DNA from 4 places in the Bacillus cereus group sp. Bce041 genome. Region 2 is predicted to be linked to each of the others. Evidence: predicted binding sites of a transcription regulator. Region 2 holds the regulator's gene; each other region holds the start of a gene.

Region 1 (3,730 bases), on a different contig from region 2:
CATATCTGTTAATCCATTCCAAACTGGCACACCAGAATTTTGTGCTAAAGATTCTACAGTTTCATGATTAAATCCACGAAACTCAATTCCGTCAAACATACGCCCTAACACTTTTGCTGTATCCTCTACAGATTCTTTTTTCCCAAGTTGAATATCACCTTTCCCTAAATATTCAGGATTTGCCCCTAAATCTGTACATGCTACTGTAAATGCACAACGCGTACGAGTAGAAGTTTTTTCAAATAAGAGCGCTACATTTTTACCTTCTAAATAATGATGCGGGATACCGTTTTTCTTTTTCTCTTTTAATTCTGCTGCCAAATCTAGAAAATATAACAATTCTTCTTGTGTAAAATCTTTTTCTGCTAGAAAGCTTCTTCCTTTTAAATTTGGTCTAGTCATTAACATAATTCATCCCTACTTTCTCCGTTATTTATACTAAATATCTTTACGAATAATTGGCATACTCATGCAACGTGGACCCCCACGACCACGAGATAATTCCGAACTTAGCACCTCAATCACTTCTATACCGTGTTCACGTAATAACGTATTAGATACATAGTTACGATCATATGTAACAACTACACCTGGCGCAATTGCTAATGTGTTCGAGCCATCATTCCATTGTTCACGAGCAGAAGCAATTACATCTCCTCCTCCACATGGAATAAGAACTAATTCACTTAAGCCTAATACCTCTTTTAATGCTTCCATTAAAGAAGTACGATGTGTAATTTTAAGAGTTTCCTCATCTGATCCTTTTTCTAAAATATAAATATTCATATTCCCTTTTGGCCCTTGAATGGCTGGGTGAATTGTAAACTTGTCATAATCAACCATTGTAAATACTGTATCTAAATGCATAAATGCTCGACATTTTGGAATTTCTATTGCTAACACTTTCTTAATTTTATTTTGTCGGCTAAAAAGATTTTTAGCTAAACGTTCAATTGCTTTAGCTGAAGTACGAGCAGATACTCCAATCGCAATTGTTTCTTCATTTAAAATTAGCTCGTCGCCACCTTCAATTGGAAATTTATAATCACGATCTAACCAGATTGGTACATTATGTTTTGCAAATCTTGGATGATATTTAATGATGTACTCCATGAATAATGATTCACGTCTACGCGCTGGTTCTCTCATCTTATTTATCGTTAAGCCATCGCCCACGCTAGCTGCTGGGTCACGAGTAAAATATAAATTAGGCATTGGATCTAAGTAAAACGGATAGTGATCTTCCATTAATTCATATAAATGTGTCTTCTTACTTGTTTCAATTTCGTTTTTCCGTACACCGCCCATAATTTTTTGAATTAATTCTTCATTTGAAAAGGAAAGTAAATATTCTTTTAAAGTTTGATGTGCAACATTTACGTCGGCCTGTCCTTCTTTTAAAATACGATCAACAAATTCTTCTCGAAGTTTTTTATCTACTAACGCCTCAGCGGCTAGTTTTTCTAAATAAAGAACTTCAACACCCCGATTGCGTAACGTTTGTGCAAAATAATCATGCTCTTTTTGAATAATTGGTAAGTATGGAATATCGTCAAATAATAATTGCTGCAAATAATCTGGCGTCAAGTTTTCCACTTCTTTACCCGGTCGTTTTAATAAAACAGTTTGTAATTCCCCAATTTCTGAAGTAACATGTATCGGATGTTTCATTTGTTGTACCTCCTTTTAAATATGTTTGATGTCTTACAAGTACATAATAAATGCTCTGTACTTTCATCTTTGTGAAAGCATCCACATTATCATTGTGAAATATTAAACAAGTTATTTTTTTAAAATCATACGAATATGTATTTTTATAACAAACTATCTTGCTTTCTCAATAAAAAATACATATATTACGCATATATATTGAATATTTAACTTCCGTATTTAAACAAAAATCCTGTTTTTAATTTTATTAAAAACAGGATTTTCGCATCTAAATAATTAAATTTAATCTTTCTTCTATAATCTCCCTATCTGATTTCGACTGTGAAATTATAAGGCATGTATCATTTCCACATATACATCCTATTTTTTCTTTCCAATCTAACTCATCAAATAAAACACCAATAACATGTGCATTACCAGGTAATGTTTTAATAACCATTAATTGATCTACACAATCAATTTTTACAACAACTTCTCGTAATTTTTTCTTTAACTTTATATCAGTTTGTAAATGCTCTTCTGAGAAAACTTTATATATCATTAATCCTTCTTGAGAAGGTACCTTCGTTAAGTTTAACTCACGAATATCGCGAGAAACCGTAGCTTGTGTTACTAATACATCTTTTTTTGCTAACAATTCTACTAATCTTTCTTGCTTATCTATTTCATACTCCTTTACAAATTGTTTAATTAACCGTTGTCTTTTTTCTTTTTTCATAAAAGACACCCCTTTTAATATTATAGCTCGCTATAATTTTCATCCGAAAGGGACAGAAAAGAATGTTGCGGAAACGTTCATAGTTTAACTGTAAATATTAAATCAAGCTAAATAAAAAAGAGAAGAACAATATTCTGTTCTTCCTTTTACATTGAAAATCGTTCAATTGTTTGTTTCAAATCAGTTGCTTGCTTCTCTAAATCCTTTAATAATTGATCGATTACTATCATATTTTTAGATTGTTGTAGCGTCACACGTGCTACTTCTTGCGAACCAGCTGACGTTTCTTCAGCAATTGCTGCTACAGCTTTTGTTTGTGCTCCTGTTTGATGAATGTGGCTCACTTGTTCATTCATATAACTACTAATTTGCTGAGTTGCATCGGCTACTTCCATAACACTTGATGACATTTCTTTTAAAATTAATTCCGTAGCTTCCCCACGTTTCGCCTCTTCTTTAGCTATTTTCACTTGTTCTGTCATTTTCATTGCAACTTGTTGTACTTCATCTTGCATATTCCGTAATAACTGCGATATGTTTCTTGCAGAATGATCACTTTCATCAGCAAGTTTACGTACTTCTTCCGCAACAACCGCAAAGCCTCTTCCATGCTCTCCTGCGCGAGCTGCCTCAATAGAAGCATTTAGTGCTAATAAATTCGTTTGGCTAGCAATCGCACTCACAACAGACACAATATGTTCTACTTGTTTCATTCGTTCTTCTAACTTCTGTACATTTTGCATTGAATCTTCATTTTCTTTTGCCAATGTTTGAATACCTTGAATTAAAGACGTAAAGACACGAGTACTATGCCCTAAAGCTTCAACCATTTCTGAAGACAATGTATCAGACTGCTTCGCTTTTTCTTCTACTTCACTTGCAATAGAAGTCGTTGTATCAACAGCAGAAACAATTGCTTGAATTGATGCCGCTGATTGCTCAGCGCCTGAAGAAATCTCTGCAAGTGTCTCAGATACACCTTGCGCTTGTCTCGTTGCTTCGCCTGTTTGTTTTCTAATCTGCTGTACTTGATTATTTGTATACGAAAATGTTGTATCAATATTTTTTACCATGCCCCTTAAGTTTCCTAACATCATATTAAATGCAACACTTAAAGATTTAATTTCATCATCTGTCTTCGGTAATGGAACATCTTCACGAATATCACCCTCAGCTGCTTTTCTTGCCGCTTCCTCTAACTTGCGAAGCGGTTTAATTAAAAATACGGCTGCTCCATATGCTAAAATTCCAGACCATACTACCCCTAATAACATAACGATAATATTATATACAGTTTGACTTACATAACTTTGAAAATAATCGTATATCACGTAAATAAAA
Region 2 (3,730 bases):
TCAAGCACTCGACCAGTACCTACTGCAACAACTTTACCCTCTTGTGGTTTTTCTTTTGCAGTATCTGGTAATACAATACCACTTGCTGTTTTTTCTTCTGCTTGAACAAGCTCAATTACAACGCGATCACCTAATGGCTTTAGCATGAACAATAACCTCCTCATTTTGTTATGTAAATTTCTTTTATTAGCACTCAAGTCATCCGAGTGCTAACACACTTATAATAATAAATAATCTCAATTTCTTTTGCAAGTAAAAAAATCATAATTTTTTCGCAAATCACTATATAAACTTTCTATATACAATACTGCCTTTACTATATGAATCGTTGTTTCCACTGCTCGTATGTTACAATATGAAAGGACACCCTAAGTTGTTTTCGCTACACATACAACTTTCTCCTGTCTTCTATTATAATTTCAAATAAGGATTTACGAAAAAAACATAATTCAAGAGGTTTATATCGTAGGTAGCATATTTACATGTTATCCTAACTTATCTCATACACTATAGTTAGAAAGGATGGTTAAACCATTTGAAGAAACAATACTGGTGGATTATCGTTACATACATTTTAATGCAGTTATCTGGCGTTGTTGGATTACCACTTCTCCTAAAAACAGGACTCTATGATAATAGAGGATTTACCATTGAGGAAAAAGGACAAATCATAACAGGACACTGGGCAATTATTAGCTTCTTTGTTGCATTATGTATCGTACTTTGGTTACTTAGAACAGATATTCGTGACAGGCATTTAGATGCAATGCGCTCTTCTGTTCCAGCTACTATTGGATGGATTTTTATCGGGTTCTTCTTAGCTTTCTTTTCACAAATAGTTGCCGGTATGATCGAGATGCAGCTGCTAGGAATTAAACAAGGTTCAGAAAATACAATGAAACTTATGGAAATTGCAAGAACGACACCTTGGTTCCTTATTGTTGTTTCTATAATTGGACCTATCTTAGAAGAAATCGTATTTAGAAAAATTCTATTCGGCACGCTTTATAAGAAGTTTAACTTCTTTATCGCAGCTATCATTAGTTCGCTTGTATTCGCAGCAATTCATTTTGATTTTACTCACTTATTGGTATACACTGCTATGGGGCTCGTATTCGCCTTCTTATATGTGAAGACGAAACGTATTATCGTTCCGATTGCAGCTCATGTTGCGATGAATACATTAGTCGCTATTGGGCAAATTTTTATGAGCAATGAACAAATTCAAGAAATGATTAAAGAAGCTGAAAAAATGCAAGGCTTTATCGGAGGATTTTTTGTATGAGAAACTCACCATTGTTCATGGCTGCACTATACTTCCTTCTTGGATGTATCTTTACACGCTTCGCCATTACGAACGTGACAGATACAATCTGGAATATGTGGACAATACTATTTGCAGTTATGGCAACAATTGATTTTAATTTGGCACTTCGCCTTATATTAGTTAAATTCACAAAGAAGAAACAATAATAAAACGCAGAGGTCGCTTCCTCTGCGTTTTATTGTGGATAGTTTTTCAAAAAGTAAACTAATGTTTGTAACTCTACAGCTAAGTCAATATGATGAATTCTAATATTCTCTGATACGTTTAATCGCGCTGGTGTGAAATTCAAAATACCGTGCACGCTTGTTTCAGCTAATCTATCTGCTACAGCTTGTGCTACTGTAGCCGGTACTGTTAATATTGCCACTTGTATATCATTTGATAATCTCTCTTCTAATTCATCTAAATGATATACAGGAATGCCCCCGATTTCTGTTCCAACTTTCTCTTCACTAACATCAAATGCCATTTCAATTTTTGTATTATTGTTTTTCGTGAAATTATAATGTAAGAAAGCGGTCCCTAAATTACCTACTCCAATAAGTGCTACACGTGTTATATCATCTTGATCAAGTGTTTCGCGGAAAAATGATAATAAATAATTTACGTTATATCCATATCCCTTTTTCCCTAACGCTCCAAAATACGAAAAATCTCTTCGTATTGTTGCGGAATCTACTTTTACTGCCTCACTCAATTCGGCCGATGAAACACGCTGCTTACCAGAAAGAGATAAGTTTTGGATAAATCGATAGTATAGAGGCAATCTTTTAGCAGTGGCTTGTGGAATCTTTTGCTGATCCATATGACCTCTCCTCTCTTCCTATCTTTATTCATATACTTTAATCAAATACAGAAGTTTAGCACTCATTAAATTCCTTGTATAATAAAGAGAAGAAGTATTCTCTCTTTATTTTAAACTATACACTATTTTTAGTATGATTGAGAAATATAAACATGGCAAAGTTAAGAAATTATTTGAGGTGAAAACATTGATTTTATTACAAGTAAACGCGCTTTCGAAATTATACGGTGCAGAAACGATTCTTGCAAACATAAAATTGGAAGTACAAACAAAAGATCGTATCGCATTAGTTGGAAGGAATGGAGCAGGAAAATCTACATTATTAAAAATTATCGCTGGTGAATTATCTCATGATGGTGGCGAAATTATAAAACCGAAAGATGTCTCAATCGGATATTTAGCTCAAAATACTGGACTAGAAACGTCTTTAACAATTTGGGATGAAATGCTAACCGTCTTTACCCACTTACAGCAAATGGAGACAAAACTTCGAAGGCTTGAGCAAGAAATGGGAAAAGAAGAAAACTTTTCAAACGAAGCTACATATGAAAGATTGTTAGCTGATTATGACCAACTACAACTCAATTATAAAGATCAAGGTGGATATCAATATGAAGCGGATATTCGCTCCATTTTAAGCGGCCTTGGCTTCCCAGTTGAAACGCACCAGACGACGATCTCTACTTTAAGCGGCGGGCAAAAAACAAGATTAGCTCTCGGGAAATTATTATTAACAAAACCAGACTTACTTATTTTGGACGAGCCTACAAACCATTTAGACATCGAAACATTAACATGGCTTGAGCAATATTTGCAAGGTTATCCTGGCGCAATATTAATCGTCTCACATGACCGTTATTTCTTAGACAAACTCGTTACACAAGTATATGAAATTTCGAATAAAGAAAGCAGACGATTTGTTGGTAACTACAGTAAATATTTAGACTTAAAATCAGCATTATATGAGCAAGAAATGAAACGTTACGAAAAACAACAAGATGAAATCGCAAAACTTGAGGACTTCGTTCAAAAGAATATAGCTCGCGCTTCTACAACCAAACGTGCTCAAAGTCGCCGTAAACAACTAGACAGAATGGAATTATTAACGAGACCATTAGGGGATTCTAAGTCAGCATCATTCCACTTCGATATTGAAAAACAAAGTGGAAATGATGTTTTACAAGTAAATGATGCAACCATCGGCTATGATGAAAACCCTATAATTGAACATGTAACTATGCGCTTAACTCGCGGAGATAGTGTTGCTTTAGTTGGTCCAAACGGAATTGGGAAATCCACATTGTTAAAATCCATTGTGAATAAGTTACCACTATTAAATGGTGATGTTTCTTTCGGATCAAATGTATCTGTTGGTTATTATGATCAAGAACAAGCAAACTTAACATCTTCTAAACGGGTTTTAAATGAACTATGGGATGAATATCCACTGCAACCGGAAAAAGAAATCCGTACTATACTTGGGAATTTTTTATTCACAGGAGATGATGTACTGAAACCAGTATCTTCCCTTAGTGGTGGACAAAAAGCTCGATTAGCTCTTGCAAAACTTATGATGCAAAAGTCAAATTTGTTAATTC
Region 3 (3,730 bases), on a different contig from region 2:
TTGTCTTTTCTTGTATTATCAGTTGTCGGCACATGTTTATTAAAACTACCCATTGCTACGACAACTTCCATTTCATGGCTCGATGCCTTATTTACAACCGTTTCCGCTTGTACTGTTACTGGACTTGGTGTTGTAGATACTGGAAAAGTATTTACTTTGTTTGGACAATGTGTCATTTTAACGCTTATACAAGTTGGCGGGCTTGGCATTATGAGCTTTGCTGTCTTAATTGCGATTATGCTCGGAAGAAAAATCGGTCTTCAAAATCGAATTTTACTGCAACAAGCATTAAATCAAACGAATATCGGCGGCATCATCCGTCTTGCCAAAGCATTATTTTTATTCTCTTTTACAGTCGAATGTATCGCTACTATAATTCTTTCTTTTGAATGGGTACCAAAATATGGGGTTATGAAAGGGATCTATTATAGTTTTTTCCATTCAATCTCAGCCTTTAACAATGCTGGCTTTTCTGTGTGGAGCGATAATTTAATGTCCCATTCTCATAGCATTCTTGTCAATCTCGTCATTTCCTCTCTCATCATCTTAGGTGGAATTGGTTTTACAGTAATCGTAGACATAAAAAGAAAGAAAAACTTTAAAAACCTTACACTACATTCAAAACTTATGCTCTCTTCTACTCTAATCGTCAACATTATTGCTACCCTTTTTATTTTTATATTCGAGTTCCATAACTCCCTTTCTATGAGAGGTTTTACCCCATTTGAAGAAGGATTGGCCTCTTATTTTCAAGCAATTTCAACGCGAACTGCCGGGTTTAATACTGTTGATATTTCTACATTGTCAAAACCTTCTCTCCTATTAATGATGCTCCTTATGTTTATTGGTGCTGGTAGCGCTTCAACTGGTGGTGGGATTAAGTTAACAACATTTTTAATCATATTTTTTGGCGTATTTAAATTTTTACAAGAACAAGAGGATATTGTCGTATTTAAAAAATCCATTAAAGATACTCTCATTGTCAAATCATTAACCATTACTATTATTTCCATTTCATTTATCTTTTTTGCTATTTTAATTTTGAGTATTACTGAGCGAGTTCCTCTATTGATGAGTGCTTTCGAAGTATTTTCAGCATTTGGGACTGTTGGCCTCAGTATGAATTTAACACCCCACTTAACTATAATCGGAAAAGCTATTATTATCTTTATGATGTTTTTCGGGAAAATGGGTCCTTTAACATTGGCTTTTTCATTTGCTCGTAAAAAGAACCTGAAAATAAAATATCCGAATGAAGATATTTTAACAGGTTGACAACCGTATAAATTATCCATATAATGAGAATACAATAACATATCTCCAAAGGGGAGTAGCGTCCAAGAATATTTCTTGGAAACAAAGTCGTCATTACGTAGAACTTAGTTCTTCCGGCTTTGTTGGCATTTTTTATTACATATGTCTAGCAAGACCTTTGCCTATTAACGGCAGAGGTCTTTTTTGCATTCACTTCCAGATTTTTCCAAAGTTAATAGGCAGGAGTATGGGGAAACTAAATAGTGGGGAAATTCTTCACTTATTTAGAACTTATAGAAATGAGAGGAGAATGTACATGGATGTATCATTATTATTGGAGTATGGTTGGGTATTACTCATCCTAATTGCACTTGAAGGGATTTTAGCGGCTGATAACGCTCTTGTTCTTGCAATTATGGTAAAACATTTACCAGAAGAAAAACGAAAGAAAGCACTATTTTATGGATTAGCGGGGGCATTTGTTTTCCGATTTGGATCGTTATTTATGATTTCGTTCTTAGTCGATGTATGGCAAGTGCAAGCAATCGGTGCCATCTACCTTATGTTTATCGCTGGTAATCACTTATTTAAAACATATGTTAAAAAGAATACAGATGAAGAAACAGAAGAAAAAGAAGCAAAGAAAAAACAAGAGAACTTTTGGTGGACTGTATTTAAAGTTGAGGTTGCTGATATCGCCTTCGCAGTTGATTCAATTTTAGCTGCTGTTGCACTAGCAATGACTTTACCAAAAACAGGATTAGGTACAATTGGTAGTCTTGATACTGGGCAATTCGCTGTTATCTTTGTAGGTGGACTTATCGGATTAATCATTATGCGATTTGCAGCAACTGCTTTCGTACAAATCTTAAAACGTAAACCAGGACTTGAAACCGCAGCATTCTTAATTGTAGGTTGGGTTGGTGTGAAGCTAGCAGTTTATACATTAGCACACCCTGCATTAAATGTAATTCCACATTCATTCCCAGAATCCACTCCGTGGAAGCTTACATTCTGGATTGTATTAGTCGGAATCGCAGTTGGTGGTTGGTTCTTCTCAAAAGAAGTAGAAGTAAAAGTAGAAAAGAATTTAGACGAAAAAGCGCTGTAATTACAGCGCTTTTTCTTTTTTCTTTTTTCTTTCTTCCTCTCAATGTCCAGAAAAAATTACATTATACTACCTTTTGTAAACGTTTTCTTAATGTATGTATGTCCTTTTTGTGAAACATTGCACAAACTTATTGAAAGTGAGAACAATTCCATGTACTTTATTCATATAAGGAGTATTTATAGAAGATTTACTAAAGGAGCGTATTACTCATGCTAGAACAAGGACTAGATTATGTTGTCAAACTGGCTAAAAGCAAAAAGAAAATACTAGATACAAACCCAATGCAATATTTCATTCGTGCTGCACTTGCTGGTATTTATATCGGTTTTATTATTGTACTATGTTTTAAATTAGGTAACTTTTTTCACATTGCAGATTCACCAGCAACTTATTTAGCTGCTTCTATGTTTTTCGGGATTGCTCTCGTACTTATTATATATGGCGGTGCTGAATTGTTTACTGGGAACACAATGTACTTTACTGTAGCAACTTTAAGAAAAGAAACAACGATTTCTGATACACTACGTAACTGGGTTGCTTGTTATGCAGGTAACTTAGCCGGCGCGTTATTCTTTGCCTTACTATTTTACGCAACTGGAATTTTTGAAGCAATTGATCACGGTCACTTAATGAATAAAGTCGTTGAAGGAAAGATGAACACACCTACAGTGCAGTTATTCTTTAAAGCCATTTTATGTAACTGGCTCGTATGTCTTGCTTGTTTCTTACCTTCTCAGGTTAAAGGTGACACAGCAAAAATAATAGTCATGATGCTACTTGTTTTCACATTCTTCTTATCTGGTTACGAACATAGTATTGCAAACTTATCACTCTTTGCTTTATCTTTAGTTTCACCGCATCCTGAGACAATTTCTTTTTCAGGTGCTATTCATAACTTAATTCCTGTTACAATCGGTAACATTATTGGCGGATCAGTATTTGTCGGTATGGTATACCACTACTTAACAAAGAAAACACCTGAAGTTCAACAGGAAGAAACTGAAATCGCAGTAGCTCAACAAGAAGAGATTATTCCTTTACAAGCACATATGAAACACTAAAAACTCCAAAGTTTTACTTTGGAGTTTTTAGCTTCCCACGTATTTAACAACAAGGTGAGGATTAATTTCTCCTTCTTCCTTTCCCTTATCCATTCTCTGTTTCATCTTGTGCATACCGATGACATCATTCGTATGAAGGTGAATTTCATTTACATATAATCCCTCTGTACAAAAAGCTTCTACAAAATCTAGTCCATTTTTTGCTCCCCAGCCCATATTATAATCAAGGGAAAGAATATTCACATCATAATCCCGAACCATTTGCAAGGCACATTCTACTGTAGTTGCGGACACATACCCGAAC
Region 4 (3,730 bases), on a different contig from region 2:
GAGCTACAAAAGCTGAATGTGGATAAGTTGTTGGGAGGGAGTGTTTGCTTTTCTCCTGACGGCAGTGAAATATGTTACACAGCAAGCATAAGAGAGAAGGGTTACTATAGAAACCATATACAAGATAGTACGTTAGAGATATATGATATAAATACCGGAGAGCTAATTCAACCTTTAACAGATTTTGATAGTACGGTTATGCCATTACAGTGGACAGCTAAAGGGGTTTTAATTAGGTGGCAGAATAAAACGAATTATCTTATTGGATTGCTAGCCGAAGATGGCACTGTGGAAATATTAAGCGAAAAAGTAGATGGCTTTATAATGGATGCTTCTATAACAAAGGATGGCAAACATATATCCTACAATAAGGCTATAACAAATGAAACCTTTGAAATCTATTTAGACGATAAAAAAATAACGGATGAAAATAGCTTTTTCAAAGGGAAACTTAGAAGTAACAGGGAAATCATCTCATGGAAAAGTAGCGATGGTCTTGAAATAGAAGGTGTTTTATCAACGCCAGTAGAGTTGGACAATAATAAAAAATATCCTTTATTAGTAGTAATTCACGGCGGTCCGGCTTGGGCATCTTTTCCGATATTTTCAGACTGCTTCAATGAGAAATATCCGATTGAACAGTTTGTTGAAAAGGGCTTTATCGTTTTAGAACCAAATTACAGAGGAAGTTCAGGTTATGGTAATGAATTTTTAAAAGCTAACTATAGAAAACAGGGGATTGCTGACTACGATGATGTTATATCTGGAGTGGATGAACTAGTAGAAAAAGGGATGGTAGACAAGGATAGAGTAGGAGTTATGGGATGGAGCAACGGTGGATATGTATCAGCTTTCTGTTCTACGTTTAGTAGTCGGTTTAAAGCTATTTCAGTTGGCGGTGGAATAACTAACTGGAGTACCCATTATGTAAATACAGATATACCTTACTTTATTAGAATGTATTTAGGAAATACTCCATGGAATGATCCAGAGATATATACGAAGACATCACCTATGACGTATATTAAATCAGCTTGTACGCCTACCTTAATTCAACATGGGGAAAAGGATGCAAGAATTCCAATTACAAATGCATATGATCTATATCAAGGATTAATGGATATGGAAGTTGATACAGAATTAATTATATTTAAAGGAATGGCATATAGTTCTGACCAACCAGGAGTTCATGTGGCTATTATGAAGCAGAACTTGATGTGGTTTTCACACTATATTCTTGGAGAGAGTATGGAGGGTTTTAGGACTTTGTAAGGGATGTTTGTACAAGACATAAGGTTGAAACGGTCTTCATATTGAGATGATTTATTATAAAATATATACTTAAACTACTATCAGTACATAAATCAGGGAGGACTAATATGACAGGAAATAAAAATGACTTACTAGTAGAAAAACGTGAAGAGTTATTGAAAGTATTGCAAGCTCGTTTTGAGAAAAACATGAACCGCCATGAAGGTCTTGAATGGGCTAAAGTTGAAGCGAAGCTGACTACTAATAATGAAAAAATGTGGTCACTTAACGAAATGGAAGTAACTGGTGGTGAACCGGATGTTGTTGGTTATGATGAAGAAAAGGACGAATATACTTTCTATGATTGTTCAAAGGAGAGTCCTAAAGGCCGCAGAAGTCTTTGTTATGATCTTGAAGCGTTAGAATCAAGAAAAAAACATAAACCAGAAAATAACGTTATTGATGTTGCCAATGCTATGGGCATTGAATTATTAACGGAAGAACAGTATCGGGAATTGCAACAACTTGGCGATTTTGACATGAAATCATCAAGTTGGGTACAAACACCTTCAGATATTCGAGAACTCGGTGGTGCTTTATTTTGCGATTATCGCTTTGGACATGTGTTCGTGTACCATAATGGAGCAGACTCTTACTATGCTGCCAGAGGTTTTCGTGGCTCGTTAAAAGTTTAAATTAGGAGAAATAAGAAAAAGAGCCTATATTCAGGCTCTTTTTCTTATTTATATTTTAAAAGTAAACTGTTACTATGCAGTTTTACTTAATTTATATGTTCCGTGGTTGTTTTTACGGAAAAGTTTAGGGAAAACATAGCCATCTAATCCAATACGTCCAGCGTTCTGCCCTGCAACTAAAATGAACATAGTCAAAATAAGCAGGTTTGGGTTTACACTAACGGTTCCACTTAATAAAAATGAAAGATTCATTATGATTCCGAAAAATGCAGCTGTTTTTGTTAATCCGCCTAAAATTAAACCTAGACCTACTAAAATTTCTCCCCATTGAACTAAAAAGCTAAATAGGTCTGCGTTTGGAAGGACAAAATGTTGAAGAAAATCTGCCCACCAACTTTGTACTGCAGGGTGGTCACCTGATGCTTGAGCAATAGCACCCTTTAAAAAGCCACTTGCGTCAAAAGATTGTCCGAAGACTTTGCCTATCCCAGCAGCGAGCCATGTATACCCTATGTAAAGCCGTAAAAGTAATAATATGAAAGTAGCACGTTTATCAGTTCTTAAAAAATTGATAACCATTGAAATCCCTCCAATATTGTATTTACATGTTTATTATATATATATTGTGAATAAATTCACAATAGAGGAAATGTGAACGAATATATGTTTTGAGTAATTGTTTTATTTTTTGTAACATTTCATCTTTTTTGATAGACTAATAATAGAGATATATCAAAAGGAGGCAAAGACTAGATATGTGGATGAACTTGTAATGATTAGAAACTAGATAGATGAATTTTTCTCTCATAAGCGAGGGTTTATTTAGTTATCTGTAAATCATTCAAGGAATGCATATTTGGCTTGTACATCCCTTTTATAAGGATAGGTGCCTATTTTATGTATCTGTCTTTTTTGTGGGAAAGTTTATATCTCTTATATAAAATATGCGTCCTTTAAACTTGGAGGAGTATATGATGAACCAATTAAAAAATAAAGTAGCAGTTATTACAGGGGTAAGTCGTCTAGACGGTATAGGCGCAGCAATTTGCAAAGAATTGGCTGAATCAGGATACGATATATTTTTTACGTATTGGACGGATTATGATAAAGAGATGCCATGGGGCGTTGAGAAAAATGAACAAATACAATTAGAAGAAGAGCTATTACAAAACGGTGTTAGAGTATCAAGCATGGAGTTAGATTTAACTCGGAATGATGCACCGAAAGAGCTTATAAATAAAGTTACTGAACAATTAGGGTACCCTCATATATTAATTAATAATGCAGCATATTCTACGAATAATGATTTCTCTACGTTGACTGCTGAAGAATTAGATAAGCATTATATGGTGAATATTCGTGCGACTACATTGCTCAGTAGTCAATTTGCCCGTGGATTTGATAAAAAATCTGGTGGTAGAATTGTGAATATGACTTCGGGGCAATTTCAAGGTCCTATGGTAGGAGAACTAGCGTATGTAACAACGAAGGGAGCTATTGATGCTCTTACTAGTACGTTGTCAGCAGAGGTAGCTCATTTAGGAATAACAGTGAATGCAATTAATCCAGGACCAACTGATACAGGATGGATGACTGAAGAGATAAAACAAGGGTTAAAGCCGATGTTTCCTTTTGGCAGAATTGGTGAGCCAAAGGATGCAGCTAGACTCATTAAATTTCTAGTAAGTGAAGAAGCTGAGTGGATTACTGGGCAAGTTATTCATTCAGAAGGTGGATTTAAAAGATAAAAAAGAAGGTATCTCACCTTGGTGAGATACCTTCTT

The links. Region 2 encodes Rex, which represses fermentation and respiration genes when NADH is low (regulators of the CRP and FNR family bind a similar motif). Its sites were predicted from a motif close to TTGTGAAATATTTCACAA; they were not measured.
Region 1: a site for Rex is predicted at 1,764-1,781, ahead of arcA (arginine deiminase). Genes of this name have one in related genera too.
Region 3: a site for Rex is predicted at 2,473-2,490, ahead of ACUN13_RS08895 (formate/nitrite transporter family protein). Genes of this name have one in related genera too.
Region 4: a site for Rex is predicted at 2,570-2,587, ahead of ACUN13_RS28625 (DoxX family membrane protein). Genes of this name have one in related genera too.

What each region holds. Positions count from the first base shown of each region.
Region 1 covers NZ_JBQXON010000007.1:122,351-126,080, forward strand. Annotated here, with positions in the region: gene argF (ornithine carbamoyltransferase) at 1-408, opposite strand, end outside; gene arcA (arginine deiminase) at 439-1,671, opposite strand; gene argR (arginine repressor) at 1,940-2,389, opposite strand; partial or broken gene ACUN13_RS21590 (methyl-accepting chemotaxis protein) at 2,536-3,108, opposite strand; partial or broken gene ACUN13_RS21595 (HAMP domain-containing protein) at 3,478-3,730, opposite strand, start outside.
Region 2 covers NZ_JBQXON010000032.1:8,129-11,858, forward strand. Annotated here, with positions in the region: gene groES (co-chaperone GroES) at 1-146, opposite strand, end outside; gene ACUN13_RS31335 (CPBP family intramembrane glutamic endopeptidase) at 536-1,285, shown strand; gene ACUN13_RS31340 (YdiK family protein) at 1,282-1,473, shown strand; gene ACUN13_RS31345 (redox-sensing transcriptional repressor Rex) at 1,503-2,132, opposite strand; gene ACUN13_RS31350 (ABC-F family ATP-binding cassette domain-containing protein) at 2,320-3,730, shown strand, end outside.
Region 3 covers NZ_JBQXON010000002.1:558,259-561,988, forward strand. Annotated here, with positions in the region: gene ACUN13_RS08885 (TrkH family potassium uptake protein) at 1-1,275, shown strand, start outside; gene ACUN13_RS08890 (TerC family protein) at 1,571-2,365, shown strand; gene ACUN13_RS08895 (formate/nitrite transporter family protein) at 2,575-3,426, shown strand; gene ACUN13_RS08900 (cyclic-phosphate processing receiver domain-containing protein) at 3,454-3,730, opposite strand, start outside.
Region 4 covers NZ_JBQXON010000018.1:46,047-49,776, reverse strand. Annotated here, with positions in the region: gene ACUN13_RS28635 (S9 family peptidase) at 1-1,272, shown strand, start outside; gene ACUN13_RS28630 (DUF4256 domain-containing protein) at 1,380-1,946, shown strand; gene ACUN13_RS28625 (DoxX family membrane protein) at 2,019-2,525, opposite strand; gene ACUN13_RS28620 (SDR family oxidoreductase) at 2,918-3,694, shown strand.